One region of the Actinophytocola glycyrrhizae genome, then DNA from elsewhere that is predicted to be linked to it. Evidence: predicted binding sites of a transcription regulator. Region 1 holds the regulator's gene; the other holds the start of a gene.
The links. Region 1 encodes HspR, which represses chaperone genes until heat shock. Its sites were predicted from a motif close to ANNTTGAGTNNNNNNNACTCAANNT; they were not measured.
Positions count from the first base shown of each region.

Region 2: the regulator HspR is predicted to act here: its motif matches at 9,820-9,844, upstream of lon (endopeptidase La).

Region 1 is NZ_JBHSIS010000024.1:268,468-273,960, forward strand. It holds gene ACFPCV_RS36060 (DUF397 domain-containing protein) at 1-12, opposite strand, end outside; gene ACFPCV_RS36065 (helix-turn-helix domain-containing protein) at 27-878, opposite strand; gene ACFPCV_RS36070 (hypothetical protein) at 1,019-1,270, shown strand; gene ACFPCV_RS36075 (heat shock protein transcriptional repressor HspR) at 1,296-1,724, opposite strand; gene dnaJ (molecular chaperone DnaJ) at 1,724-2,899, opposite strand; gene grpE (nucleotide exchange factor GrpE) at 2,921-3,622, opposite strand; gene dnaK (molecular chaperone DnaK) at 3,619-5,484, opposite strand.
Region 2 is NZ_JBHSIS010000011.1:20,333-44,455, reverse strand. It holds gene ACFPCV_RS25150 (hypothetical protein) at 1-88, shown strand, start outside; tRNA gene ACFPCV_RS25145 (tRNA-Ala) at 262-334, opposite strand; gene ACFPCV_RS25140 (phenylacetate--CoA ligase family protein) at 426-1,751, shown strand; gene ACFPCV_RS25135 (DsbA family protein) at 2,572-3,435, opposite strand; gene ACFPCV_RS25130 (MauE/DoxX family redox-associated membrane protein) at 3,441-3,953, opposite strand; RNA gene ssrA (transfer-messenger RNA) at 4,224-4,598, opposite strand; gene ACFPCV_RS25120 (sensor domain-containing protein) at 4,765-5,481, shown strand; gene ACFPCV_RS25115 (sensor histidine kinase) at 5,661-6,743, shown strand; gene ACFPCV_RS25110 (response regulator transcription factor) at 6,731-7,375, shown strand; gene lon (endopeptidase La) at 7,436-9,805, opposite strand; gene ACFPCV_RS25100 (amidohydrolase family protein) at 9,934-10,848, opposite strand; gene smpB (SsrA-binding protein SmpB) at 10,845-11,321, opposite strand; gene ftsX (permease-like cell division protein FtsX) at 11,354-12,256, opposite strand; gene ftsE (cell division ATP-binding protein FtsE) at 12,305-12,994, opposite strand; gene prfB (peptide chain release factor 2) at 13,458-14,561, opposite strand; gene ACFPCV_RS25075 (PadR family transcriptional regulator) at 14,613-15,113, opposite strand; tRNA gene ACFPCV_RS25070 (tRNA-Met) at 16,079-16,155, shown strand; gene ACFPCV_RS25065 (histone-like nucleoid-structuring protein Lsr2) at 16,498-16,905, shown strand; gene ACFPCV_RS25060 (UPF0182 family protein) at 17,203-20,154, opposite strand; gene ACFPCV_RS25055 (PPA1309 family protein) at 20,290-20,814, shown strand; gene ACFPCV_RS25050 (YlbL family protein) at 20,898-22,013, opposite strand; gene ACFPCV_RS25045 (zinc-dependent metalloprotease) at 22,094-23,422, shown strand; gene ACFPCV_RS25040 (M48 metallopeptidase family protein) at 23,671-24,123, opposite strand, start outside.

The DNA of each region.
Region 1 (5,493 bases):
GGGCGGGGACACCGTGATCTCCTCGGTCAGCGCAGGCCCTCCGCGATGTCCGCGAGGAGACTGCGTGATTTGCTCTGACTCAAGGCTACCTTTTGCAGTCCCGCGAAACGGACCTGATAAGGCTCGAGGTCCTCGGGTTCCTCGATGTACACCCCCTTGTCGATCAACTCGATGTAGCCGACGTCCGGGTAGTCACCGGCGAACGACAGGATGCTGAACGGCGTGCCCATCGCCGGGTAGGCACCGGTGGCGGCGATCACCCGCAGATCAACGTTGGGCAGCTTGGAGAGTTGAACCAGCCGCTCCAACTGCTGCCGCATCACCTCCGGGCCACCCACCCGGTTTCGGAGAGCGCCCTCGGTGAGCACCCCCTCGACGTGGATCGGGTTCTCGCCGTCGAGCCGCTCCTGCCGCCTGGTGCGTGCCTCGACTCGTTCCCGCACCACCTCGGCGGACGGCCGCGACTGGGCCGCCTCGACGATCGCCGCGGCGTAGCCCGAGGTCTGCAACAGGCCGGGCACCAGGTCGATCTTGAAGGTGCGGACGGTGGTGGCTTCGGACTCGAACTCGACGTAGTCCAGCACGTCCGCGACCAGCGCGTCTCTGCTCACCGCGTCCCACCAGCCCTCCTGCTGCGCGGTCAGGCACGAGTTGAACACCGCGTCGCGTTCGGCTTCCGGGACGTCGTAGAGGAGGGCGAGCGTGACGACCTGCGACGGTTGGATGGGCTGGGTCGCGTTCTCCAGCCGACTCTGTTTGGCGCCGGACCAACCGGCCTTCTTCGCGATCTCGGCGGCGTTGATGTCCCGGCTCTCGCGCCAGTGGAGCAGCGTCCGCGCGACTCGCCTCATGCGCATGCTGGGCACGTAGTCAGTCACGAGATGAGCTTACTGGTGTTGAAAGCGATCCAACCGTCACCCAAACAGGTGAAGTGAAAGTTTTCATCATTCCAGCGCTTGCCTCGACCCACTGATCAGTACACAGTGAAAACGCCAAAACCACTGATCAGGAGGACGAGATGCACGACCTGCGCAGCGACCAGTACACCCACGTGGACCGCGACTGCCCGATGAGCGTCGACATGCATCCGGCGGACGACGTCGTCGAGATCGCCCTCGGCGAGTACCGGACGGGCGGCGCCACCCTGCGCCTGGTCGTCGACCACCCGGACACCTGCCGCCGGCTCACCGAGGCTCTCCAGGACGCGCGCGACACGCTCATCGGGCATCTGCACGCGAAAGGGAACCGGACGACGCTGCCGATGCGGTGACCCGCGGCCGTCGTCCGGTTCCCTGCTACCTCTTGCGTGGTTTCCACACCACCAGCGCCGTCTGCCGGGACACCGGCACCAGCTCGTTGCGGTAGGACCGGTGGATGGCCGCCGCCGCCTGCTCCGCGGCCGCGTGCACGGCCGCCAGCTCCTCGCTCAGCTCGACGACCCTGGAGCGGAGCGCGTCGACCTCGTGCTCCAGCTCGATGATCCGTTTGATCCCGGCCAGGTTGACCCCCTGCTCCTGGGACAGCCGCTGCACCTCGCGAAGCAGCGCGATGTCCCGCATGGAGTACCTGCGTCCGCCCCCGGACGTGCGTCCGGGGGACACCAGCCCCATCCGGTCGTACCCGCGCAGCGTCTGCGCGTGCAGCCCGGACAGTTCAGCGGCCACCGAGATCACGAAGACCGGTGTGTCCTCGTCAGCTCCGGGCGGAAACGGGATCCCCGTCATCACCGACTCCGTTCAGCCAGCATCGCGGTCAGCTCCGGCCGGGGGTCGATGCCGGAGGTCGCCTCGGCGTACTCCTCCAGCGCCGCCCTGGCCTTGTCGTCCATGTTCGACGGCACCGCGACCTGCAGGGTCACCAGCAGGTCGCCCGCCTGACCGTCACGTCGGGTGATGCCCTTGCCGCGCACACGCAGGACCCGGCCGCTGGCCGTGCCGGGCGCCACCCGCAGGGCGACCTTGCCCTCGAGGGTCGGCACTTCCAGTGTCGTGCCGAGCGCGAGCTCGGTGAAGGTCACCGGCACCTTGAGGGTCAGATCGTTGCCCGACCGCCCGAACAGCGGGTGGGCCGTGACGTGCACGCGGACGTACAGGTCACCCGCGTGCCCGCCCGCGTTGCCCGGCTCGCCCTGACCGGCCAGCCGGATCCGCTGTTCGTCGGCGACCCCTGGCGGGATCCGCACGGTCAGCGTCCGCGACTTGGTGCTCACCCCGTCGCCACCGCACTCCGCGCACGGGTCGTCGACGATCCGGCCCGTGCCGCGGCAGTCGCGGCACGGCTCGCTGAACGCGAACGCGCCCTGCGAGCGGCTCACCAGGCCGGCACCGGCACACGTGGGACACGTGTGCGGTGTCGTGCCCGGCTTGGCGCCGGAGCCGTGGCACGTCTCGCACGTGGACGGGCTCGAAAGGCGCAACGGCACGGTCGCGCCCTTCACCGCCTCCACGAAGTCGATCCGCACCTCGGTCTCCACGTCGGCGCCGCGCCGCGGCCGGCCGCCAGCCGCGGTGCCACCGCCCCGGCGACCGAACAGGTTGCCGAGCAGGTCGCTGATCCCGCCACCCGCGCCCGCCTGCTGCTGGCCGCCGAAGACGTCGCTGAAGTCGAACGTCGACCCGCCGCCGCCGAAACCGCCGAAGCCACCTGGCTGGAACCCGCCGGATCCGAAGAGCCGGCGGGCCTCGTCGTACTGCTTGCGCTTCTCGGCGTCGCCGAGGACCCCGTAGGCCTCCGACACCGCCTTGAACCGCGCCTCCGCCTGGGTGTTGCCCGGGTTGGCGTCGGGGTGCAGCTCACGGGCGAGCTTGCGGTACGCCTTCTTGATCTCGGCGTCGGTGGCGTCGGACGAGACGCCCAACTCGCGGTAGAAGTCCTTGTCGATCCAATCCCGCGCACTCACCGGACGTCCCCTCCTCCCAGGTCAGATCTGCTCGTTCGTCTTGTCGTTCGGGTCGAACCAGTCGCCCGGCACCGGCTCCTCGGCCGCAGGGGCGGGCGCGGCGGCCGGCTCGTGGTCGGTGACCGCGACCAGCGCGGCCCGCACGATCCGGTCACCGAACCGGTAGCCGCGGCGCAGCACCGCGGTCACCGTCGGACCCGCGACCTCGGGGGACGTGTCGTGCTGGACGGCCTCGTGCACCGACGGGTCGAACGGCTCACCCTCGTGCCCGAAGGGCTCCAGCCCCGTGCGCTCCAGCGTGGCGACCAGCTTGTCCGCCACCGCCTTGAACGCACCGGTCAGGTCGCCGTGCTGTGCGGCGCGCTCGACGTCGTCGAGCACCGACAGCAGCTCGCCCGCCACCGCCGCCTTCGCGGTGTTGACCACCGACTCCCGGTCGCGGTCGATCCGCTTGCGGTAGTTGGCGTACTCGGCCTGCAGTCGCTGCAGGTCGGCGGTCCGCTCGTCGAGTTGCGCCTTCAGCTCGGCTTCCTGGCTGGGCACCGGCTCCGCCTCGACGGCGTCCTCCGGTGCGACACCGGTCTCGGGGTCCGGCACACCAGCCTCCTGTTCGGGAGCGGGCGGCCGGACCTCGCCGGTCTCAGGATCGATGCGACGCCGGTCGCGCACCACTACCCGTGGCTCCTCTCCGTGGTCGTCGGCGGCTCGGTGCTCGGACGTCACTTCTTGCCGTCCTCGTCGACGATCTCCGCGTCCACGACGTCCTCGGCGCCCTGTGCCTGCTGGCCACCGGCCTGCTCACCGCCGGCCGCACCAGCACCCGCGCCCGCGTCCTGCGTGGCGCCGGTCTGCGCGTAGATCGCGGAGCCCATGGCCTGCGACTCGGTCGCGAGCTTCTCCATCGCCGCCTTGATGGCCGCGATGTCGGTGCCCTTGAGCGACTCCTCGGCCTCCTTGACCGCGGTGTTGACCTTCTCCTTGACCTCGGCCGGGATCTTCTCGTCGTTGTCCTTGACGAACTTCTCCGTCTGGTAGACGAGCGTCTCGGCCTGGTTGCGGGTCTCGGCCTCCTCGCGGCGGCGCTTGTCCTCCTCGGCGTGCGCCTCGGCGTCCTTGACCATCCGGTCGATGTCGTCCTTCGGCAGCGCCGAGCCGCCGGTGATCGTCATCGACTGCTCCTTGCCGGTGCCGAGGTCCTTCGCGTTGACGTGCACGATGCCGTTCGCGTCGATGTCGAAGGTGACCTCGATCTGCGGCACACCGCGCGGTGCCGGCGGGATGCCCGTGAGGTCGAAGGTGCCCAGCTTCTTGTTGTGCACCGCGATCTCGCGCTCACCCTGGAAGACCTGGATGCCGACCGTGGTCTGGCCGTCGTCCGCGGTGGAGAAGATCTCCGACCGCTTGGTCGGGATGGTCGTGTTCCGCTCGATGAGCTTGGTGAACACGCCGCCCTTGGTCTCGATGCCCAGCGACAGCGGGGTGACGTCCAGCAGCAGCACGTCCTTGACGTCACCGCGCAGGACACCGGCCTGCAGGGTCGCGCCCATGGCGACGACCTCGTCCGGGTTCACGCCCTTGTTCGGCTCCTGGCCGCCCGTCAGCTCCTTGACCAGGTCGGACACGGCGGGCATCCGGGTGGAGCCACCCACCATCACCACGTGGTCGATGTCGCCGACCTTGATGCCGGCGTCCTTGATCACGTTGTTGAACGGCGCGCGGGTGCGGTCCAGCAGGTCGCTGGTGATCCGCTGGAACTCGGCCCGGGACAGCGTCTCGTCGAGGAACAGCGGGTTCTTCTCCGCGTCCACCGTGATGTACGGCAGGTTGATGTTGGCGCTGTTCGAGCTGGACAGCTCGATCTTCGCCTTCTCCGCGGCCTCACGGATGCGCTGCAGCGCCATCTTGTCCTTGGTGAGGTCGATGCCTGCGGACTGCTTGAACTTGTCGACCAGCCAGTCGACGATCCGCTGGTCCCAGTCGTCACCACCGAGGTGGTTGTCCCCGGAGGTCGCACGGACCTCGACCACGCCCTCGCCGATCTCCAGCAGCGACACGTCGAACGTGCCACCACCGAGGTCGAACACGAGGATGGTCTGCTCCTTCTCGCCCTTGTCCAGGCCGTAGGCCAGCGCCGCCGCGGTCGGCTCGTTCACGATCCGCAGCACGTTCAGGCCGGCGATCTGCCCGGCCTCCTTGGTGGCCTGCCGCTGGGCGTCCTCGAAGTACGCCGGGACGGTGATCACCGCGTCGGTGATCGGCTCGCCGAGGTAGGACTCCGCGTCCCGCTTCAGCTTCATGAGCACCCGCGCGCTGATCTCCTGCGCGCTGTAGGACTTGCCGTCGATCTCCGTGGACCAGTCCGTGCCCATGTGCCGCTTGACCGAACGGACCGTGCGGTCGACGTTCGTGACGGCCTGGTTCTTCGCCGGCTGCCCGGTGAGCACCTCACCGTTCTTGGCGAAGGCGACGATGGACGGGGTCGTCCGCGAACCCTCGGAGTTGGCGATCACCGTCGGTTCACCGCCCTCGAGGACAGCGACGACGGAGTTGGTCGTCCCCAGGTCGATACCGACCGCTCGCGCCATTTGGTTCCC
Region 2 (24,123 bases), on a different contig from region 1:
CGCCGCCGCCCACGGGTGGCACGTGTTCCCGCTGCGGCCCGGCGCGAAGGTGCGCGTATCGGGCACAGCAGCACTCGCGCCGCCATGATCTACCAGCACGCGACCAGGGAGCGCGATCACGCGATCGCGGTAGCGCTGGACCTCATGATCCAGGAAGCACGGGGAGAACCTGCCGCCTGATCTGGCACGACAGCGGTTTAGGGGCGGACAAGACAAAAGCAGCAGGTGAGGGCATGCACCCTCACCTGCTGCTTTGTGTTGTGGAGCTGAGGGGGTTCGAACCCCTGACCCCCACACTGCCAGTGTGGTGCGCTACCAGCTGCGCTACAGCCCCTTGTGCACGTACAAGATACCCCGGCGTTCGTGGGGTGTTGCAGCGGGGTCGGTCCTTCCGCGACGGGCTGGTCACGTGCTACACCCACACCGTGGTCGCTGATGCCCTCATGGTGCCCCTCGTCGAGCCGGACGCGGAGGGGATCGATCCCGCGCGTCGCCGGGAGCTGCAGGAACGGCGGTTGCGGGGGCTGGTGGACCGGCTGCTCGCGGCGGGCGGGCTGCAGGCGGCGAGGCTGACCGACGCGGGGGTGCGGGCGGGCACGGACGTGTCGCTCGACGACCTCGATCGACTACCGACGGTCATGAAGCGTGACCTCTGGGATCACTATCCGGACGGGCTGCGCGCGGTGTCCGCCGAGGACGTCGTCTGTGTGCACGGGTCGTCGGGCACCGGCGGCAGGCCGACGCTGGTGCCGTACACGGCCGCTGACGTGGACATCTGGGCGCAGGTCATGGCCCGTGCGCTGGGTGGTGCGGGTGCGACGCGGCGCAGTCTGGTCCACAACGCGTACGGCTACGGTCTGTTCACCGGCGGGCTCGGCGTACATCACGGCGGGATGCGGCTGGGTGCGACCGTCCTCCCGCTTTCGGGTGGGATGACGGACCGGCAGGTGCGGATGATCGTGGACCTGCGGCCGGACATCCTGACGTGCACGCCGTCGTACGCGATCTTCCTCGGGGAGGCGCTGGCGGCGGCGGGGATCGAACCGGCGAGTCTGCGGGCGGGCCTTTTCGGCGCGGAGCCGTGGACGAACGGGATGCGGGCGCAGATCGAGCGGCTGCTCGGGCTTCGGGCGCTGGACATCTACGGCCTGTCGGAGATCATCGGCCCTGGTGTGGCCGCGGAGTCGCTGGACTCGGACGGCATGTTGAACGTCGCGGAGGACCACTTTTTCGTGGAGGCGGTCGACGCGGACGACAGGCCGGTGCCGGACGGCACGCCGGGTGAGCTGGTGTTCACGACGCTGACGAAGACCGGCATGCCGTTGCTGCGTTACCGCTCGGGTGACGTGGCCACGCTGGCAGGTCCGGTGCCGGGCGCGCCCAGGACGTTGCGGCGCATGTCGAAGCTGCTGGGCCGCACCGACGACATGCTGGTGGTGCGTGGCGTGAACGTGTTCCCCACGGAGATCGAGGCGGTGCTGCTCGCGGACGGCCGCGTCAGCCCGCACTACCTGGTGGTGGAGGACCGGCGGTCGGCGGCGCGGCCGGAGCTGTGGGTGGCGGTGGAGCAGACCGGCGGGGACGCCTCGCTCGCCGCCGACCTGGACACGGCGCTGCGGGAGCGGCTGGGCATCACGTGTGTGGTGCGGGTCGTCGCCGCGGGCAGTGTGCCGCGTACCGAGGTCGGCAAGGCGAAGCGGTTCGTGCGCTGGTCGGAGGGCCCGGCGCCGGTGGCGGGGCTGGATGGTTGAGTCCGGCGCATCGCTCGGCGGGACATCCGCGGGGTGGCCCGGTGCCGTGAAAGTCGTGAATCAGCCGCTCATCTTATGGGTGCGCGGGCTTGGTTTCGGGACGGTGGCGAGGCTGAAAGAGGCAACCGTCCTGCCGTCAACGCGTCTTTCACAGCACCAGAGCCCGGACGCTCCGCGCCCGACCGCGAAGCGGGGGCCTTGCCCACGCAACCCTGACGGTGGAGCACTCGTCTGGACGATTGATTCCGTGAAGATCATGTGACGTGGCTTTGGCGTACGGACCCGTCATCAGGCACAACCCCCACCACGCGGGCGCCCGACGGGGCTGGGCCGATGCCGTGAAAGGGGCGCGTTCACGGCACAACGAGTGCCGTGAATGGGCCGTTCAGGGCGCCCAGCGCCCTGAACGCGCCTTTCAGGGCATTGCCACGCCGTCAACCAGCACCAAACCCCCGGGTGCTACGCGCCCCGGGCCCGCGAAGCGGGGCCCTGCCCGCGCAACTCCGACGGTGGCGTAAGCCCACCCCATAAGGGCTCCCTGCCATCCCGTCGACCTGGCGTAGCCCGATCACGCCGTGTCAAGGGGGGCCAAAAGCCCGAATCACATCAAGCACGAATCGGCCCCCCTTGGCGCGGTGTGATAGCCCCTGGGAGGTCGACGGGATGGCAGGCAGACCCGAACCCAACCGCCGCCGACCCGCCCCTCCGCCACCCCCGAGACCTGCCCGTCCGGCGAGGACAAACCCACAACACCAACCGCAGCCAGCACACCCGGGCCGAAACGACGCGACCAGCACACGACGACCACGGAATCAATCATCTAGTCGGCTGACTTGACCAGCTGGTCGAGCCAGTCGGCCTTGGCGGTGTCGACGACCTTCTCCCCCGACGCGATGGTGGGCGTGCCGAAGCCCTTGGCCCCGTCAGGGAACTCCTGCTGCAGGTAGGGCGCCGCCTTGACCTCGTCGAAGTTCTTCTGCACGAGGTCCTCGTACTTGCCGCTGGTGACGCAGGTCGTGAAGTCGTCGTCGGTGATGCCGAGGTCGATGCCGAGCTTGGCGAGCTGCTGGCGGTCCCACCCGCGGCTGCCTTCCTCCGGCTGCTGGTCGGAGAACAGCGTCTTGTGGAACGCCGGGAACCGGCCTGCGTCGGCGGCGCACAGACCGGCGTTGGCGGAGTCCATGGAGTAGCCGGGCGGGTCGGAACGGTCGTTGAGCATGGGCAGCATGTGGTAGCGGACCTGCACGGTGCCGTCGGCGACGTGCTCCTCGATGTCCGGCCCGAAGGTCTCCTCGAACTGGCGGCAGGCCGGGCAGAGGAAGTCCTCGTAGACGTCGAGGGTGACCTTGGCCTCGTCGCTGCCGACGACGACGATCCCGCCGTCGCGCCGCACCGGGTAGTCGGCGGAGGCGGTGGACTGCTGGGTGGTCTCCGGGTTGGCGACCTGGATGTCCTTGCCCTCGGTGGCGTTCTTCTGGTTGTTGTAGATCAGCAAGCCGCCGACGACGGCGATGGCCAGCACGACGACCACGCCCACGCCGACCACGATCCGCTTGCGGTCGGCGCTCTTGCGGGCCGCGGCGACCGCCGTGTTCTGGCCTGGTGTGTTCCGGCGTGGCGTGTTCTGGCCTGTGCCCTGCGCCTGCTGCCGCTTCTTGCGAGCGTTGCGCTCAGCTCCACCCACCGCGATCAAGTCCTTCCCTGCGTGTCCACGGTCTCCACCTCTGGCCCGCGGTCCGTGAGCCAACCGTCGAGTGACCCGAGGCTGCGCGGCCGCACGGTCAGCCACACGGCGAGCAGCAGGAACCCGATGTCCCGTGCGAGTTCCTGTGGGTACTGCGTTTCTCCGGCCGCGACCTGTCCGCCTCCACCGAAGCACCCGCAGTCGATGGTGAGGCCCCGCGCCCACGACTGCGCGACCCCGCCGATGAACGCGAGCAGCACGACCCCGGACGCGATCGCCACCACCCGTGTCCCGAGCCCGGCGAGCAGCAGCACCCCGAGCACCAGCTCGAGGAACGGCAACCCGGCCGCGACGACGCTGACCACGCCGGCGGGCAGCAGGTCGTACGCCTGCACGGCGATGTAGGTCTGGTTGAGGTCGCTGACCTTGATCGCCCCGGACACCAGCCACACCGCGGCCAGGCCGAGCCTGACGAGCAGGCCGATCACGTCGAGCGCCCGCACGGACGGACGAACCACCCCAAGAAGCTACCGAACGCGCCTTAGCGCAACCTGAGAACCCACCACCACAGGCAGACCCCACCCCAGCAGCGGAACCGCGAAGCGGCAAAGCGGCCAAAGCGGCAGGAGCCGCGAAGCGGCAGACAGGGAACGAAGCGAAGCGAGTCCCCCAGCAAAGACCCACGCTGGGTCGGCAACCAACCGCACCGTGGGGGGTTTGGGGGGCTCGGCCCCCCAACGTGATCCGAAAACGAGCCGGCGAGCGCTCTCCGCGAGCACTCGCCGGCCGAGTGGAGGTGCCGGGAATCGAACCCGGGTCCTCTGCCGTCTCAACAAGACTTCTCCGTGCGCAGTTCACTGTGTCTCTACTTGGCCCCACCGGTCACGTGAACAAGCCGGTGTGACGAGCCCAGCCGCTGTGAGTGTCCCGTCGCAGGTCCGCGGCCAACCCGCGACGGTGAGCCTCCTAGCTGATGCCGGCAAACCGGGTCGGAGGCGACCCCGGGCCGACAGACATCACTACTCGCTCAGGCGGCGAGTGCGACGTCGCGCTGGTTATTAACCTTGGCGCTTATTGGTTTGCAGCGACGCTTGAGGTGGTCATCTGCCTGCACCTGCACGCTTCCCTTGAATCAACGTCCAGAGTCGAAACCGTTCACCCCCTCGTGGTGACTGTGTCACGTACAGGATAACGCGCGAGCGGCCCCGGATCATCCCGGTTTCCCGGGGGTAGGGAAAACCCCACCCTGAACTGTGCGGTCCTCCTCATGGTCCCGGCCCCTCCCGTCGCGGGATGCTGGTCTGGCGACACCGACGAAGGAGACCTGAGATGACCACCACCACCGAGCGCGACGGCACCCGGCCGAACCCTCCGCTGCTGGGCGCGCTCGCCTACCTGGTGATGAACCTGCCGATCGGCATCGCGTCGTTCGTGTTCGTCGTGACGACGGTGTCGGTCGGTGTGAGCACGGTGATCATCTGGGTGGGGCTCGCGGTGCTGGCGCTCGCGGTGCTGGGCATGCGGGGCATGGCCATGCTGGAGCGGCTGCGGGTGCGCACGATGCTGGGCACGTACGTGGCCTCGCCGTACCGTCCGGCCGGGGAGAAGTCCCGCTGGCTTTCGCGCGCGAAGGACCCGGCGACCTGGAAGGACATGGCCTACCTGATCCTGATGTTGCCGATCGGCATCGCGGAGTTCACGGTGACGGTGGTGCTGTGGTCGGTGTCGCTGTACCTGACGCTGCTGCCGCTGTACTGGGCCTGGATCCCGAGCGACTGGCAGCTGGTGCTGTGGGACCACCAGGTCGTGCACATCGACTCGTGGCTGGGCACGTTGCCGTTCGCGGGGCTCGGTGTGCTGGTGCTGGCGCTGGCGATCATCGTGACGAGGGGCCTCGCCACCCTGCACGCCGTGTACGCGAGGGCGATGCTGGGCCCGAGCGAGCGGCACATCGCGAAGCTGGAGGGCCTGTCGACGGCGGGCGCGATCGACTGGTCGAACGAGTGGCCGTCGAGCTCGGTGAACTACCGGCCGGTGACGCGATGAGCAGCCCGGCTCCGGAGCAGCAGCCGCTGTACCTGGTCCCGGCCGAGGACGGGGTGGATGCCGGCACCGTGGCATCGCCGACCCAGAACCAGCCCGTGGTTTCGCCGTCGGCTCCTGCGCGGGACCAGGAGACCGAGGTGCCGACGCTGGTCAGCCGCGGTTTCCGCGCCGCGGGCTTCATGATCGCCGGGTTCCCGGTCAACCTGCTGGCGTTCGTCCTGATCGTCACGTTGTTCTCGGTCGGTGTCGGCACGCTGGTGGTCTGGCTCGGTCTGGCGGTGCTGCTGCTGGCGGCGAAGGTGGTGTTCGGTTTCGCGGCGGCGAACCGGTCGCTGATCCGCGGCACGCTGGGCGTGGACATCCCGACGCCGAGGATCACCTACGACGGGACGGGCTCGTTCTGGCAGCGCTACCTGCGCAGGTTCACGCACCCGCAGATGTGGCGGAACCTCGCGTACCTGCTGATCTCGTTCCCGCTGGCGTGTTTCGAGCTGCCGCTGGCGCTGGTGGGCATCGTGGTCCTGCCGGTGGGTCTGTTCGTGCTGCCGGTGGTGGCCGCGCTGCACATCCTGCTGGCGAAGTGGCTGCTCGGCCCGACCGAGACCGAGGAGCTGACGGAGAAGGCGGAGCGTCTGCAGGCGTCCCGTGCCCGCGGTGTGGACGCGGCGGAGGCTGAGCGGCGGCGCATCGAGCGTGACCTGCACGACGGCGCGCAGCAGCGGCTGGTCGCGGTGGCCATGGGTCTTGGCAGGGCGAAGACGAAGATGGACGCCGACCCGGACGCGGCGAAGGCGCTGATCGACGAGGCGCACGCGGACGCGAAGCTCGCGGTGTCGGAGCTGCGTGACCTGGCCCGCGGCATCTATCCGGCGGTGCTGGGCGACCGGGGCCTGGACGCGGCGCTGTCGTCGCTGGCGGCGAAGTGCCCGATCCCGGTCGAGGTGAACGTGCGGATCGAGCCCCGGCCACCTGCGGCGGTGGAGTCGACGGCGTACTTCATCGTCGGCGAGTGCCTCACCAACATCGCGAAACACTCGGGTGCGACGGAGGCCAGGGTCAACGCGTGGCGCGAGGAGCGGCCGACGGGTGACCTGGTGATCGTGGACATCACCGACAACGGCAACGGCGGTGCGTCGCTGCGACCGGGCGGTGGCCTGTCGGGCCTCGCGGACCGGGCTGCCACGATTGACGGTGTGATGACCGTGGTGAGCCCCATCGGCGGGCCGACAGTGATCAGGGCTGACCTGCCATGCGTGTGGTGATCGCGGAGGATTCCGTGCTGTTGCGGGCAGGGATCCAACGGCTGCTGGCGGACGAGGACATCGAGGTGGTCGCCGCGACGGAGGACGGCGAGGGCCTGTTGGTCGCGGTGAGCGAACACCGCCCTGACCTGGCGATCGTGGACGTCCGGATGCCGCCCACGTTCACCGACGAGGGCCTGCGGGCGGCGTTGAAGGCACGTGAACAGCTGCCGGGCCTTCCGGTGCTGGTGTTGTCGCAGTACGTGGAGGAGCGCTACGCGGTGGAGCTCCTGTCCGGCGGCGCGGGCGGTGTCGGCTACCTGCTGAAGGAGCGGGTGGCCGACGTCGCCGAGTTCGTCGACGCGGTGCAACGAGTCGCGAGTGGCGGCACGTGCATCGACCAGGAGGTGATCGCGCAGCTCATGGCACGAGGCCGACGAAACCCGATCGACGTGCTCACCCCCAGGGAACGCGAGGTGCTGGGGCTGATGGCGCAGGGACTGACCAACGTGGCCATCGCGAAGTCGCTGACCGTTTCGGACGGTGCCGTGGAGAAGCACGTCGGCAACATCTTCTCGAAGCTGGGCCTGGAACCGAGCGCGGAGGACCACCGTCGGGTCCGGGCGGTGTTGACGTTCCTGGAGCGGGCCTAGCTCTGCTGCACATGCGGAAGGGCCCTCGCCCGGGGGATCGGCGAGGGCCCTTCCTGTTCGTCAGGCGGCTGCGGTCGCCGCGGTGCGGGTGGGGGCCAGTGCCACCGCCAGCACCTCGCGCACGTCAGTCGCCAGGTGGACGGTCAGTTCGTCCAGCACGGACTCCGGCACGTCCTCCAGGTCCGGCTCGTTGCGCTTCGGGAGCACGATGTCTGTGATACCGGCCCGGTGCGCGGCCAGCAACTTCTGCTTCACGCCACCGATCGGCAGCACCCGGCCCGTCAGCGACACCTCACCGGTCATCGCCACGTCCGGCCTGACCGGGCGGCCCGACAGGAGCGACGCCAGCGCGGTCGTCATGGTCACGCCCGCCGACGGGCCGTCCTTGGGGACCGCGCCTGCCGGGACGTGGACGTGCACGCCCTGCTCGGCCAGCGAACCGACCGGAACGCCCAGGTCGGCACCGTGTGACCGCAGGTAGGACAGTGCGATCTGCGCCGACTCCTTCATCACGTCACCCAGCTGCCCGGTCAACGTGACGCCCGTGGCGCCGGAGTCCTTCGACGCCACCGACGCCTCCACGAACAGCACGTCGCCGCCGGCGCCGGTCACCGCGAGACCCGTCGCCACGCCCGGCACCGCCGTGCGTTCGGCCGACTCGGGGGTGTGCTTGGGCTGACCGAGGTAGGTGCGCAGGTCACCGACGTCGACCGTCAGCGGCAGCACGACCGAACCCAGCGCCAGTGCCGCGGTGATCTTGCGCAGCACCCGCGCGATCGACCGCTCCAGTTGCCGCACCCCGGCCTCACGGGTGTACTCGCCGGCCATCAGCCGCAGCGCGTCGTCGGTCAGCTTCACCTCGTCCGCGGCCAGGCCCGCGCGTTCCAGCTGCCTGGGCAGCAGGTGGTCGCGGCCGATGGTGACCTTCTCGTCCTCGGTGTAGCCGTCGAGTGCGACCAGTTCCATGCGGTCGAGCAGCGGCGCCGGGATGGCCTCGATGACGTTCGCGGTCGCCAGGAACACCACGTCCGACAGGTCGAGCTCGACCTCGAGGTAGTGGTCGCGGAACGTGTGGTTCTGCGCCGGGTCCAGCACCTCGAGCAGCGCGGCCGTCGGGTCGCCCCGGTAGTCCGAGCCGACCTTGTCGATCTCGTCGAGCAGCACGACCGGGTTCATCGAGCCCGCCTCCGAGATGGCGCGGACGATCCGGCCGGGCAGCGCACCGACGTAGGTGCGCCGGTGGCCGCGGATCTCCGCCTCGTCACGGATGCCGCCCAGCGCGACCCGCACGAACTTACGGCCCATCGCCCGCGCGACCGACTCGCCCAGCGACGTCTTGCCGACCCCGGGCGGGCCGGCGAGCGCCAGCACGGCACCGCTGCGGCGGCCGCCGACGACACCGAGACCGCGCTCCTCGCGGCGCTTGCGCACCGCCAGGTACTCGATGATGCGGTCCTTCACGTCGTCGAGCCCGGCGTGGTCGGCGTCGAGGATCTCGCGGGCGCCCGCGATGTCGTACGCGTCGTCGGTCCGGGTGTTCCACGGCATCTCCAGCACCGTGTCGAGCCAGGTGCGGATCCAGCCCACCTCTGGCGACTGGTCGGACGTGCGTTCCAGCTTGTCGACCTCGGCGAGCGCCGCCTCCCGCACCTTCTCGGGCAGGTCGGCGGCCTCGACGCGGGCGCGGTAGTCCTGTTCCTCGGTGTCGGGTTTGCCGTCCAGCTCGGCGAGCTCCTTGCGGATGGCGGCGAGCTGCTGGCGCAGCAGGAACTCCCGCTGCTGGCGCTCCATGCCTTCCTTGACGTCCTTGCGGATGGTCTCCGCGACGTCGAGTTCGGCGAGGTGGTCGCGGGTCCACTCGAGCAGCTTCTCGAGCCGCTCGGTCACGTCCGCGGTCTCCAGCAGCCACAGTTTCTGCTCGTCGTCCAGCCAGGAGGCGTAACCGGCCATGTCGGCGAGCGCGGACGGGTCGGCCTCGGACTGCACCGAGTCGACGACCTGCCACGCGCCCCGCTCCTGGAGCATGGTGATGACGAGCGCCTTGTACTCCTTGGCCAGCTCACGGGTGCGGTCGGTCACCGGCGTCTCGTCCGCCACCTCGACCTCGACCCACAGCGCGGCACCCGGGCCGGTGGTGCCGGCCCCGATGCGGACGCGTTGGGTGCCACGGACCACGGCGGCCCGCTCACCGCCGGGCATGCGGCCGACCTGCTCGACGACGCCGAGCACACCGGCGCGGGCGTACTTGCCCTCCAGGCGCGGCACCATCACCACGCGTGGCCTGTCCCCCTCGGCGACCGCCTGCGCGGCCTCGACCGCCGCCCTGACTCCGGCGCCGTCGGTGCCGGCCATGCGGATCGGCACGACCATTCCCGGCAGCAGCACCGTGTCGTCCAGCGGCAGCACCGGGAGCGTCAACGACTCTGCCATCAGTTCACCCTCCAAAGTTGAGTCTGTCCTACTCAACCCGGAGGGTGGTCAGGATGTTTCCGTCGGCTGTTCGCCGTGAGCGGAGCCAGCGGAGCGGCCCCGAGGGCGCGGGACGACCACGGGCGGGGTCACCGCGCCTGCGAGGGGACGTCGGTCGAGAGCAGGCGGCGGGGTGTGTGCCACAGCACCGCACGCAGGAAGGACTCGCCAAGGCGTTCGTCGGACGCGGCCCAGCCCGCGATGGCACGCAGCTGGGTGGCGTAGTCGTACGGGATGGACGGGAAGTCGGTGCCGAGCGCGACGCGGTCGGGGTGCCCGGCGAGGCGGGCGGCCCAGTCGCGGGGCAGCAGCTCGTCGGCGCGGTTGAACGGCACGCCGACCATGGTGGTGTCGAGGTGCACGCCCGGATACCGGTCGAGGAGGTCGAGCGCGAGCGTGAACTCGGGCGCACCGGCGTGCGCGAGCACCGCGACCAGCCGGGGGTGGCGGCTCAGCACGTCCTCGAAGACGTCGAGACCGGTGTACCTGCCTGCGACCGGCCCGTGCCCGCAGTGGACCACGACCGGCACACCAGCCTCGGCGAGCAGCCCCCACACGGGTTCGAGCAGCTCGTCACGCGGGTCGTAGGCACCGACCTGGACGTGCGACTTCACGCACCGAACGCCCTGGTCGAGCGCGTCGGCGAGGTAGGCGGCGGCGCCTGGTTCCGGGAAGAACGTCGCGGTGGGCACGGCCTGCGGGGTGGCCGCCGCGAAGTCGCGCACCCACTCGTTCAGCCACGCCGCCATGCCCGGTTTGTGCGGGTACACGAGCGGCGCGAACCGCACCACGCCCAGGTCACGCAGGACGCCGAGGCGCTCGGCCGACGGCAGCCGGTAGTGGATGGGCCACTTGGTGCCGTACTCGGCGCCGGCCCGGTCGAAGAACTCCCACACCTTCCGCTGCACGGACTCGGGCAGGAAGTGGACGTGCAGGTCGGTCAGCCCGGGAAGGCCCAGCGCGTGCGTGAACGCCGGGACCTCCGCGTCGGACCTGGGAGTCAATACCGGCCCTTCATCGCCCGGCCGTGGGCACGCGAGATCTCCCGCTCCGCGTCCCGCTTGGCGAGCGACTGCCGCTTGTCGTACTCCTTCTTGCCCTTGCCGAGCGCGAGTTCGACCTTGACCTTGCCGTCCTTGAAGTACAGGGACAGCGGCACCAGCGACAGGCCGCCCTCGCGGGTCTTGCCGATGAGGCGCTCGATCTCGCCCCGGTGCAGCAACAGCTTGCGGGTGCGGCGCGGCGTGTGGTTGGTCCACGTGCCGAGCACGTACTCCGGGATGTGCAGGTTCCGCAGCCACACCTCGCCGTCGTCGACCGTGGCGAACGCGTCCACGAGCGACGCCCGGCCAAGGCGCAGCGACTTGACCTCGGTGCCCATCAGGGCGATCCCGGCCTCGTAGGTGTCCAGGATCGTGTAGTTGTGCCGCGCCTTGCGGTTCTGCGCGATCACCTTCTGGCCACGTTCCTTCGACATGACGACAACTCTACGTGTCAGCGCACGCCGTTTTACTGGCGCACGTACAGGCGGAGCGTGACGTAGCCGGTGACGGCCGAGATGCCGACGGCCGTGAGCAGGAGCCATGGCGACACCAGCAGGATGTCCAGCCCCTCGATCGGTCTGATCACGCCCGCGGCGAACGGCCCCTCCAGCAGCCGGTCGAGGAACCAGAGTTTCGCCAGCACCAGCAACCCGATCGCGAGGACCGCGCCGATGACGCCCGCGACCACCGCTTCCAGGAGGAACGGCAGCTGGGTGTACCAGCGGGTCGCGCCGACGAGGCGCATGATGCCGACTTCCGTCCGCCTCGTGAACGCGGACACCTGGACGGTGTTGGAGATCAGCAGGAGCGCCGCGACCGCCTGGATCAACGCGACGACGAAGGTCAGATCTCGTACCCCGTTCAACGCGTCGAAGAACCGGTCGAGGAACTCACTCTGGTCGGCGATCGAGTCGACGCCCACCCGCCCGGAGAACGTCTGGATGATCACTTCCGGCCGGTCGGGGTCGTACAGTTTGACGTTGAACGACGCGGGCAGCGCCTCGGGACGCGCGAGCTTCACCAGCTCGGGCTGCGACGCGAAGATCTCCTTGAACCGGGCGTACGCCTGGTCGCGGTTCTCGTAGGCGACCGACTCGACCGCGGGGTCGTTCTCGAGGTCCGTGCGCAGGCTGCGGCACGGGTCCTTCTGGCATTCCTTGTCGTTCTCGCTGATGTCGTTGGTCAGGTAGACGTTGACCTGCAGCTTGTCCTCGTAGACCGCCTGCGTCTTGTCGATCATGCGCACGACGAGGAGACCGCCACCGAGCAGCAGCAGCGAGACCATCGTGGTGAGGATCATCGCGACTGTCATCGTCACGTTCCTGCGGAGGCCGGTCAGGACCTCGCTGAAGACAAAGCTGGCACGCATCGGGGGAAGGCGTCCTTGTGTCGGGAGGGCGGGGGTGCGGGGGTATTTCTAACGGCCTACGCCGTAAACCCCTCGTGAGTCGTCGCGCACGACCTGGCCGAGCGACAGTTCCACGACCCGGCGCCGCATGGAGTCGACGATCGAGTGGTCGTGGGTCGCCATCAGCACGGTCGTGCCGGTGCGGTTGATCCGCTCCAGCAGCAGCATGATGTCCTGGCTGGTGTCGGGGTCCAGGTTTCCGGTCGGCTCGTCGGCGAGCAGCATCAGCGGCCGGTTGACGAACGCGCGGGCGATCGCCACGCGCTGCTGCTCACCACCGGACAGCTCGTGCGGCATCCGCGCCGACTTGCCTTCGAGGCCGACGAGTTCGAGCACCTCGGGCACCACCTTGCGGATGGTGTTGCGCGGCTTGCCGATGACCTCGAGCGCGAAGGCGACGTTCTCCGCAACGGTCTTGTTGTGCAGCAGCCGGAAGTCCTGGAAGACGCAGCCGATGGACTGGCGCAGGCGGGGGACCCTGCGCCGGGACATTCGGACCACGTCGAAGTTCGCTACGTAGACGCGTCCCTTCGTGGGCACCTCTTCTCGCAGCAGCAGGCGCAGGAAGGTCGACTTACCCGACCCCGAAGCACCGATGAGGAAGACGAACTCACCTTTGTCCATCTCGACGGAGACGTCCTCCAGCGCAGGGCGCGTGGAGGTCTTGTACACCTTCGAAACGTGTTCGAGCCGGATCACGAGGCGCGAGTCTACATACGTCCGTTATCGACCTGTTGCCTTGGGAGCCGAACACGCTGACCAGCCAAGATCGACAACGGCCCCGGCGATGGCGGCCTCCGGCCCCCCGAAACCCAGCGTAACGGCAAGGTCCGACGGAATCGGGGCCACAGAACCGGACCTGTGGACAACCACCCCGACTGTGGACAACCCCACATCCAGGCGCCGCGCACAAACCGGCTCCGTCACCCCTGAGCCGTAGGCTGGAGAACGGGGGCCGGCGGCCGCCCAACGCACAAATTCCCAGCGTCAGGCCCGTGGCAAAGGCAGGAATTCCCCCGCCCCCGGGCGATTCACGCACAGCGACCGGGTCGTCACCACAAGCCCGCATAGTCGTCCACAGCCACCGAACACGGCACCGAGAACTGTCAGACCCACGCCGTAGGCTGGAAACCAGGGGCCGGAGGCCGACCCCCGTCCACGATCACGCCGGCTGCGTCCGCCGCCAGCGGATGCCCGCTTCGAGGAAGCCGTCGATCTCCCCGTCCAGCACGTTCGACGGGTTGCCGACCTCGAACTCGGTCCGCAGGTCCTTGACCATCTGGTACGGGTGCAGCACGTAGGACCGCATCTGGTTGCCCCACGACGACCCGCCGTCGCCCTTGAGCGCGTCCATCTCGGCGCGCTCCTCCAGCCGCTTGCGCTCCAGCAGCTTCGCCTGCAGCACTCGCATGGCGGCGGCGCGGTTCTGGATCTGCGACTTCTCGTTCTGGCAGGACACCACGATGCCGGACGGGAGGTGGGTGATGCGCACGGCCGAGTCGGTCGTGTTCACGCTCTGCCCACCGGGGCCCGACGACCGGAACACGTCGATCCGGATGTCCTTCTCCGGGATGTCGACGTGGTCGACGGCCTCGACGAACGGCAGCACCTCGACCCCCGCGAACGAGGTCTGCCGCCGCCCCTGGTTGTCGAACGGCGAGATGCGCACGAGCCGGTGCGTGCCCTGTTCCACCGACAGCGTCCCGTAGGAGTAGGGCGCGGTGACCTTGAAGGTGGCCGACTTGATGCCGGCCTCCTCCGCGTAGGAGATGTCGTACACATCGGTCGGGTACCCGTGCCGCTCCGCCCAGCGCAGGTACATGCGCAGCAGCATCTCGGCCCAGTCCGCGGCGTCGACCCCACCTGCCTCGGACCGGATGGTGACGATCGCGTCGCGTTCGTCGTACTCGCCGGACAGCAGGGTCCGCACCTCGATGGAAGCGATGTCGGAGTGCAGCCGTTCACGCTCCGCTTCCGCTTCGGCACGGGCGTCGGCAGACCCCTCCTCATCGGCGAGCTGGTACATCACAGCGAGGTCGTCGAGCCGCTGTCGCAGCTCCTCGATGCGCCGCAGCTCGCTCTGCTTGTGAGAGAGCTGGCTCGTCACCTTCTGTCCCGATTCGGGGTCGTCCCACAGGTCCGGACGGGCCGCCTGCTGCTCCAGATCCGCGATCTGGGCACGCAGGGAGTCCAGGTCCGACACGGCCTCGACGCTCGCAAGGGTGTCGGACAGTTCTTTCAGGTCAGCTACGACGTCCGGGTTCACGTCTTCAGAATCTACCGTGAACCCGCACGCCGTCCGCTTGAGGCGAGAGTTTCAGGAGGTGGGAATGGAGTCGAGCAGCTTCAGAACTGCCTTCGCCCTCGCCACCCCGAACTCGGCGACCGCCTTCGAGTAGGCACCGTCCGCGGCCTTGACCGCCGCCTTCGCCGCCTCGTGTTCTTCCGAATAGACCTTCTTGGCCGAGTCGATCAGCGCGGCCCGCTGTTTCACCGTCAGCGCGTCCGCGTGGACGAGCCTCAGGATCAGCGGGCTGCGGAGATGGTCGGGACCGGGCTCACTGCCCAACCACCCCTTGAACGCCTTCTTGCCCGCGGCGGTCACCAGGTACTGCTGGCTCGACCGCGGTCCCTGCTTGCCGAGCCGGACCAAGCCGGCGTCGGCGAGAGCGGGGAGCTCGCGGTAGACCTGACTCCGCGTGACACTGAAGAACGACCCAAATCGATCACGGGCGGCCGAGACCAATTGCCCACCAGTAGCCGGACCTTCGTGCAGCAGCCCCAGAAGGGCAGCGGCAGTTGCATTCAGTTCAGACACCTTACCACCGTGCCACGAACAGCAGCCGGTGTCCACAGTGGCACAGTCCTCTGTCCACTGTGGCTGGTCGGGTTTCTGCCGTTGCCACGGGGAGTTCCAGTCGCACAGTACGCCGGGATTCCGGATGTCGCTGGGAGCCAAGGAATCCTTCGCACCGCGAAGCATTTTCACGATTCGCCGCGGCCGCCAACCCTTGTACCAGGGGAAATGGCGAAGCGGTCGGGCGTGACAGGTGCTCACACCATCGTCCTGACGACACTCGCCACCACCGCGACAGGGCCGTGGAACCGCACTTCTCCACCCGGATTCCCGCGTTCGCGGGCCGCGAAGAAGGCCACTACTCCATCCGGGTAAAACATGCGGAGAACACCCTCGACAATGCTCGCGCTCATGCGGAACACGACCGGCCGACAGCGACGGTCGCACACGCACATCGGCCTCCAGTCCTGTGTGGACGACCGGACAGCCGGGCCGCGACAGCCATTCGCACACTCAAGTGCACGTGCAGGTGCCGCGTGCACTCCATCTTGTCCGTTCCGGCCGGAATCTCGACCACCGAATTCGCTGCCGCACCGAAACTTCCGGCACTCCGAGTGACGGGATCCGTTGTGCGCCGGTGACATCCGGCGCCGCCCCGCCGACGTCGAGCGCCAGTGGTTCAGACCTACGCCAAATGGCGGAACGAACTCCTCCGGACCCCCGAGCCGATGATCGACGATCACCTTCGCGATGACCGCCTCCGCGGCGCCCCACCCCCGGCTACGACCCCTCGGCGACCTCGCCGGCACCGGGTTCACCCCGCCACGGCGACATCCGGCCACCAATTTCACCGATTCCGGGCCGGAGCCCACTGGACCCGATCCGGCCACCAGATCGCCCAGAAGCACCTTTCCGCAGGTCAGAGCGTAAATGACCCCCCGGTGAAACCCCCTCTGAAGCCGTGCGTATAGTTACAACCACAACGACGCGGGGTGGAGCAGCTCGGTAGCTCGCTGGGCTCATAACCCAGAGGTCGCAGGTTCGAATCCTGTCCCCGCTACCAGGGACGATGGCCCCTCGGAGATCCTCCGAGGGGCCATCGGTCTATTGTGCCACGTCCGTAATGCGGATCACACCCACCCCCGGCCCCACCCTCTCGTGTGGACACCGCCGCAATTGACCGTTCGGTCATCGACCGAACGAATTCAATCCGGTAAGACCGCTTGCAGGGCCGGAAATGAACACGGAAGTCCCTCGCGTCGGCCGAGTCGCGTTCGGACAGACCGGAACCTCGACCACCACTGGTTCGTTTCGGACTCAGGCCGGTTATTTGCTAGTGTGCCGACACAAACCAACGGGTGTGCACGCATGTCTCGTGCAACGGCGTCCAAGGGAGAGCAGCCAGATGGCTCAGAAGGTATTGGTACAGCTCGTCGACGACCTGGACGGCACCAGCTCGCAGGACGTCTCGACCGTCCTGTTCGGTCTGGACGGCGTTAGCTACGAGATTGACCTCTCGGATGCCAACGCGGAGCGGTTGCGGGAAAGCCTCACCGAGTACGTCGAATCGGCGCGGCGCATCGGTGGTCGGATCAAGCGGGGCACCCGTCCGGCCCAGCCCGGCAAGTCCGCGAACTCCGGCGAGGCCGGTCAGATCCGCGAGTGGGCGCTGGAGAGCGGATACGAACTCGCGGGCCGCGGTCGTATTCCATCGCACGTCGTCGAGGCCTACAAGGAGGCGCAGGCCGAGTCGAAGGCGAAGGCGGCGGCGAAGCCGGCCGCGAAGCGCAGGACGCGCGCGAAGAAGAGCTGACCCGGTGTTCCTCGGGGCACGAATCCGCTCGGATCCCGTGTCCCGCCGCAGACGGGGAAATTGACGCAAGACGTCGCATTGTCACTGTACGGCGCTCATGCGTCCACAGTGGATAACTGGCTCTCCTGGCTCTGTTCGTCAAACCCGACGTCCTTCAGGCGTGACAAGCACGGCCTCCGCAGCAGCGGGGGCCGTGCTTTTCGTTTTCGGGGACGGACGCACCGGCCCTGACAGACGAAAACGCGGCCTCCCCGGAACAGTCCCGGGGAGGCCGCGCCTTCGGTCGGATCAGCCTGGTCAGCCGCCGCCATTCGCCGGCGGGTCCGCCTTGGCCGCGTCGTACTCGTTGACCGCCTTCTCGAGGGCGGCCAGCGCCTCGCCCTGCGCGGCGAAGTCACCGCTCTGCTGTGCGGTCCTCAGCTGCTCGAGGGCGGCCCCGATGTCCTGCACGGCCTGGTCCATCGCCGGGTTGTCCCCGTCGCTCGGCGGCGGCGGTGTGGACGTGCCGGGCGGGGTCGTCGGTGTCGACGTGTCCGGCGGCTGCTCGCCGCCCTCTTCCTCCTCCGGTGGCGTCACCGCACCACCGACGTCCTCACCGAAGATCTCCTCGAGCGCGTCCTTCAGCGTCGGGGCGAACCCGACCCGGTCACCGAAGTACACCAGCACGCGGGCGAGCTGCGGGAACGCGTTCTCGTCCTTCTGCTCGATGTAGATCGGCTCGACGTAGAGCAGACCGTTCGCGACCGGCAACGTCAGCAGGTTCCCGTAGATGACGTTGACGTTCGGGTTCTGGAACAGCGTCCGGTTCTCGGTCACCTCGTCGGTGGTCTCGAACTCGTTCTGGACCTGGCCGGGGCCCTTCGTCTGTTCCTGGGTCGGTAGTCGCAGGACCTTGAACTGGCCGTAGTCCTTGGGATCGGACGACACCGACACCCACGCGGCGAGGAACTGCCTTCGCAGCAGTGTCATGGCGCTGGTGAGCTGGAACGTCGGTTCTGCCTGGCCGGGTGCCTGCGCGAGGACGTAGTAGGGCGGCTGGTTCGGCGCCGCCCCGCCCGCCTCGTTGTTGCTGCCCGTCGGGTCGGCCGGCACGTCCCAGAACGTCTGGGTCGAGAAGAACTGTGCCGCGTTCTCCACGTGGTACTGCGCGAGCAGCTCGCGCTGCACCTTGAACAGGTCCTCCGGATAGCGGAAGTGCTTCTCGAGCGCCTCCGGGATCTCGCCGTGCTTCACGGTGCCGGGGAAGACACTCTCCCAGGCCTTCAGGACCGGGTCCTTGTCGTCGATCGCGTGCAGGGTGACGGTGCCGTCGAACGCGTCGACGGTCGCCTTCACGGAGTTCCGGATGTAGCTGATGTCCCGGTCCTCCTGCCGCGCGACGCCGGTCAGCGAGTCGTTGGTGACCTCACCGAGCGGGGTGCGCTGCGCGTACGGGAAGTTGTCGAGCGTGGTGTAGCCGTCCACGATCCACGTGATGCGGCCGTCGACCACCGCCGGGTACGGGTCGCCGTCGACGGTCAGCCACGGTGCGACCTTGCTGACGCGGTCCCGGGGGTCGCGGTTGTACATGATCTTCGAACCGTCGCGGATGTCACTGGAGAAGAGGATGTTCCGCTCGCCGTAGTGGGCGAAGAAGACGAACCGGTTGAACCAGTCGTCGACGGCGACGCCGCCATTGCCGGTGTAGCTGTATTCCTGGTTGACCGGGGTGTCGTACTCGCCGCGCGCGTTGACGATCGCGTAGTCGGTGGCGAGCTCGCCGAAGTAGATCCGCGGCTCGGTGACCGGGATGTCCATCTCCGCGTCGTTCTCGAGCGCCTCGATGTCGCTCACGGTGAACACCGGGTAGCCACCCTCACCGCTGGACTCGCTTTCCGACAGCGCGCGGTTGATGCGGTTGGCCGGCGCGGCGACGAACCCGTTGCCATGGGTGTAGACGAGGTGCCGGTTGATCCAGGAGGTCTGGTTGGCCGCGAGCCGCGTCGAGTCGAGCTCGCGTGCCGCCACGATGTAGTCCTGGACCTCACCGTCGACCTCGTAGCGGTCGACGTCGAGCTTCGTGGGGAAGCCGTAGAAGTTCTCGCCGCCCTCGCGCTGGGTGAAGGTGCGCGACAGGATGCTCGGGTCGAGCAGACGGATGTTCTGCATCGTGCCGGTGGCGGCCTTGACCTTCTCGGTGGTCTCGGCGGTCACCGACGCGTCGCCCTCGTAGTCCTCGATCTTGATCTTGTCATCGGTGAGGCCGAACGCGTACTTGGTGGCCTCGATGTTCCTGTCGATCGACATCGACTCCTTCTCCGCCTCGTTCGGCTTGACGGAGAACTGCTGCAGCACGGTCGGCCACGCCCAGCCGACGAGGATGCTCGAGAGGATCAGCAGGACGATCGCGATGGCGGGCAGCTGCAGGTTCCGCACGAACGCGCCGACGAAGAACGCGACGGCACAGAACCCGGCGATGAACATCAGGATGAGCTTGGCGGGCAGCACCGCGTTGAGGTCGGTGTAGGTGGCACCGTCGAACAACCCGTTGCGGGTGGAGAACAACAGCTCGTAGCGCTCGAAGAAGTAGTCGACGGCGAGGATCACGACGAACAGGCCCGCGGTGACGGACAGCTGCACGCGGGCGGGGACGGAGAAGTTGTCGCCCTTGGTGCCCAGGCGGATGCCGCCGAAGATGTAGTGCACGACGACCGCGCCGATGCCCGCGATGGCGATGGCCACGAACAGCCAGGTGATGAGCCAGGTGATGAACGGCAGCGTGAACGCGTAGAAGCCGACGTCCTTGCCGAACTCGGGGTCGGTCTGCCCGAACGGCTGCGCGTTGAGCATCAGCTGAACGGGCTGCCACTCGCCCTGACCCGCCGCACCCGCGATGGCGCCGACGACAAGGGGGACGCCGATCCCGAACAGCCGCACCCGCTGCACGATGGTCGACCGGTAGCGGGCGAGCGGGTCGTCCGCGCCGGAGACCGGCACGAACACCGGCCGCGACCGGTAGGCGATGGCGAGGCTCACCGCCAGCAGCCCGCCGACCAGCAGCCCGATCGCGAAGAACAGGATGAGCCTGGTGACGAGCACGGCGGTGAACACCGACCGGAAACCGACCTCGCCGAACCAGAGCCAGTCGACGTAGGTATCCAGCAACCGGGCGCCCACGATCAGCACCAGGATCAGTACCCCCGCGATACTGAGCAGGAATTTGGCGCGTCGGGACAGTTTCGGCATACCGATCGGGGGCCTGGTGGCCACGGTGCACTCCCTGTGTTGACCAGTGTTCGCTAGGACCGCCGAGGCTGTCCTAGATGTCCAACTCTATTCCGGGCCTCCCAGGTTCCCGTTCGGGGTCGAAATAGTCGACCGCGAGGGTAGGTGAGGATGACAGGTATGTCCGCGAGCCATGCCCAGCACCTGTCCGCAGCGGCCCGAGAGGTCGACGATTTCGTGTCCACCGCGGGGTGGGACCAGCCGCCCCAGCTGTTCGCCCTGGTCCCGACGTCCGAGCTGGTGGAGTCCCAGCCCCACCTGGCCGCCCAGGTCGACGCCGGCGCGTTCCTCACCCCGGTGGCGCAGGACCAGCTACCCAGCGAGGACCTCGCGGAGGCGCTGGCAGCCATCATGTGGCCGGAGGTCGTCCAGGGCTGCGCCATCGCACAGGAGATCGTGGTGCTGCCCCCGGAGGCGGAGGACGCCCTGCCCGCCGGCGAGCACAGCGGCGACACGGACGTGCTGCGCCGCATCGCGTCGGAACACCCCCGCCGCCGCGAGGCCCGCCTGGTGGCGGCCGTGCTGCGCGACGGCACCGCCGCGTGCGTGCTGCGCCTGAGGAACGACGAAGGCGCGGACGAGGTCGTCGAGCACCCGGAGCTGGCCCCCAACCTGACCGACGCCCTGCTGGACACCCTCCGCTGACCGGCTTCGTGCCCTGAAAGGCGCGTTCAGGGCGGTGAGCGCCCTGAACGCGCCTTTCAGGGCGGTCCGCTCGGCACCCGGACCTAGCAGCGGGGCGGGGTGCGTCCGGCGTCCAGGTCCTCCAGCGCCTCGACCGCGCCTTCGAGGGTCTCCACCTTCACGAGCTCCATGCCTTCCGGCGCGTTGGACCTGGCCTCGGCGCAGTTGTCGGCGGGCACCAGGAACGTGGTCGCCCCGTCTTCCTTGGCCGCGATCAGCTTGAACGGGATGCCGCCGATCGGCTGGACGTTGCCCTTCACGTCGATCGCGCCGGTGCCCGCGACGGTGCGGTCGCCCTCCATCTCGCCGGGCGTGAGGGTGTCGACGATCGCCAGCGCGAAGATCAGCCCGGCGGAGGGGCCGCCGACGTCCTCGAGGTGGATGGTGGTCTCGAAGTCGACGTCCGCGCGGTCGGCGGGCGCGAGACCGAGGAAGCCTTCTGGCCGTTCGTCGCTGCCGAAGTCGCTGGCCTTGCCGAGTTCGATGTCGACGGTCTTCTTGGGCTCGTCCTCGTGCTGGAAGGTCACCGATACCGTCTGGCCCGGCTTGGTGCCCCGCAGCGCCTCGCGCACGTCCTCCTGCGCGGTGATGTCCTTCCCGTTCACCACCCACAGGCGGTCACCCGGCTGGATTACTTCGTCCGCTGGCGCGCCGCGGGTGATCTCCTGCGCGATGACCTTCACCGGTTTGTCGAGCAGCCGCAGCGCCGCGGTCTCGGCGGCGCTCTGGGAGTCCTGGAACATGACCTTGTTCTCGCGTTCGAGGTCCTCCTGGGTCTGGCCGGGCCCGAAGTACTCGTCGCGCGGCGCGAGCGCGTAGCGGCCGCTGACCCACCTGCCCAGCGCGTCGAACAGCGTGACCTCGTCGTTGATCGACACGGTGGTCATCCGCAGCTGCCCGCTGGTCGGGTAGGTCTTGGTGCCCTCGACCTCGATGACCTCCTGGCCGTTGACGTCGCCGAGCGTGTCGTAGGTCGGGCCGGGGCCGATGGAGACGTACGGGACCTTCACGAACCCGCCGACGAGCGCGAGTGCCGCAACCACGACGAAGCTGACCGCGACGGTCCATCCGCGCCGGGTCAGCCCGCGGGGACTGCCGGTGCCCGGTTCGTAACCGATTGTCCGGGGGGCCTCGGTCTGGGGGCGCGGAGAGTCACTCACGGGTTGACAGGGTACGGCGTGTTCTCGACGAGCGAATCACCGCGCGTTACTGGCGTGGCGTGCCCGCGTACCGTGGACACATGACCGAGTTTCCCTTTGGCTTCGGACCGCCGGACCCGGACGACCGTGGCAAGAAGGAGCCCTCAGGGCAGGGCGAGAACCCCGCTGAGGCGTTCAACCAGCTCGGCCAGATGCTCAGCCAGCTCGGGCAGATGCTCAGCCAGGCCGGCACCTCGGCCGGGCCGGTGAACTACGACCTGGCGAAACAGATCGCGATGCAGCGCCTGACCTCGGGCGACACCGGGTTCCGGACGTCGACGGAGTTCCAGGGCGCGGTGACCGACGCGGTGCACCTCGCGGAGATGTGGCTCGACCCGGTGACGATCCTCCCGGCGGGCGCCACGGCCGTGAAGGCGTGGACACCGAGGGACTGGGTGGAGAACACGCTGCCGACGTGGCAGCGCCTGTGCGATCCGGTCGCCCGCAGGGTGTCGGGCGCGTGGGTGGAGGCGCTGCCCGCGGAGGCGAAGCAGGCGGCGGGGCCGCTGCTGTCGATGGTCAGCCAGATGGGCGGCATGGCGTTCGGTTCGCAGCTTGGCAACGCGCTGGCCCAGCTGGCCTCGGAGGTCCTGACGTCCACGGACATCGGCCTGCCGCTCGGCCCGCCCGCGACGGTGGCGCTGCTGCCCCAGAACATCGAGGAGTTCACGGCCGGTCTCGAGCGCCCGAACAGCGAGGTGATGGTGTTCCTCGCCGCGCGGGAGGCGGCGCACCAGCGGCTGTTCGCGCACGTCCCGTGGCTGCGGCAGCGGCTGCTGGCGACGGTGGAGGAGTTCGCGAGCGGCATCCGCGTCGACACCGCGGCACTCGAACAGCTGGCCACCCAGATCGACCCGGCGAACCCGGCGTCGATCGAGGAGGCCATGCAGTCGGGCATGCTGGAGCCCCAGACCACCCCGGAGCAGAAGGCGGCCCTGACCAGGCTGGAAACGCTGCTGGCCCTGGTGGAGGGCTGGGTGGACGTGGTCGTCGGCGACGCGGTGACCGACCGTCTCCCCGGTGCGGACGCCCTCCGCGAGACCCTGCGCCGCAGGCGCGCGAGCGGTGGCCCCGCCGAGCAGACGTTCGCGACCCTGGTCGGCCTGGAACTCCGCCCGAGGCGTCTCCGCGCGGCCGCAGCTCTGTGGCGCATGGTCGGTGACCAGCAGGGCATCGAGGCCCGCGACGGCATCTGGGCCCACCCCGACCTGGTCCCCACCGCGGAGGACCTGGACGAGCCGATGGACTTCGCCGAGCGCGTCGGCCGCAAGCCTGCCCTGGACGACGACCCGATCGCCGCGCTCGAACGCGAGGAGCAGGCCGAGCGTGACCGGGAGAACCCGGACAAGGGCACCGACGAGCAGGCCTGAGACCACCGAGGCCGAGCATCCGCCTGAAGGGTCCTTCGAGACGACATGTCCCGAAGGACCCTTCAGTGCTTTCACACCCCATGGCGAGGTGGCTTCCGAAGCCCACCACTCCGGAAGCCGCCCGCCAAGCCCAGCTCATGCGCGGCCCACCGCCGCACCAGTACGGGTCACCACTGCCGACCGGCCCCACCAGACCGGCGACCGTGCCAACCCCTCCCCCGGACCCCCAGGCCCGGCCACGGACCAGATCAGTCCTCGGTCACCATCCCCAGCCCGGCGGCAGCCGACAACCCCTCCAGATATCCGATGGCCCGATCGGTCCGCGGGTACTCCCGCACCAGCTCCCAGAACCTGGCGTTGTGCGAGGGCACCAGCAGATGCGCGAGCTCGTGTACGAGCACGTAGTCCAGCACCCATCCGGGCACGGACCTCAGGTGCTCACTCACCCGTATGGTCTTGTCCGCGGGCGTGCAGGACGCCCACCTGGTCCGCATGGGCGGCACCCACCGGACACTGGCGGGCGCGGCCCGCCCGTGCAGGTGTTTGGCCGACAGTTCGGCACAACGACGTAACAGCGCCTCGTCCGACGGTTTCGCCGGCTGGAGCTTCCGAGGCTCGCCCTTGAGCAGCTTGCGCTGCATCTCGGCGACCCAGTGCGCCTCCTCGGCCTTCGACAGCCGGGCAGGGATCAACACGACCAG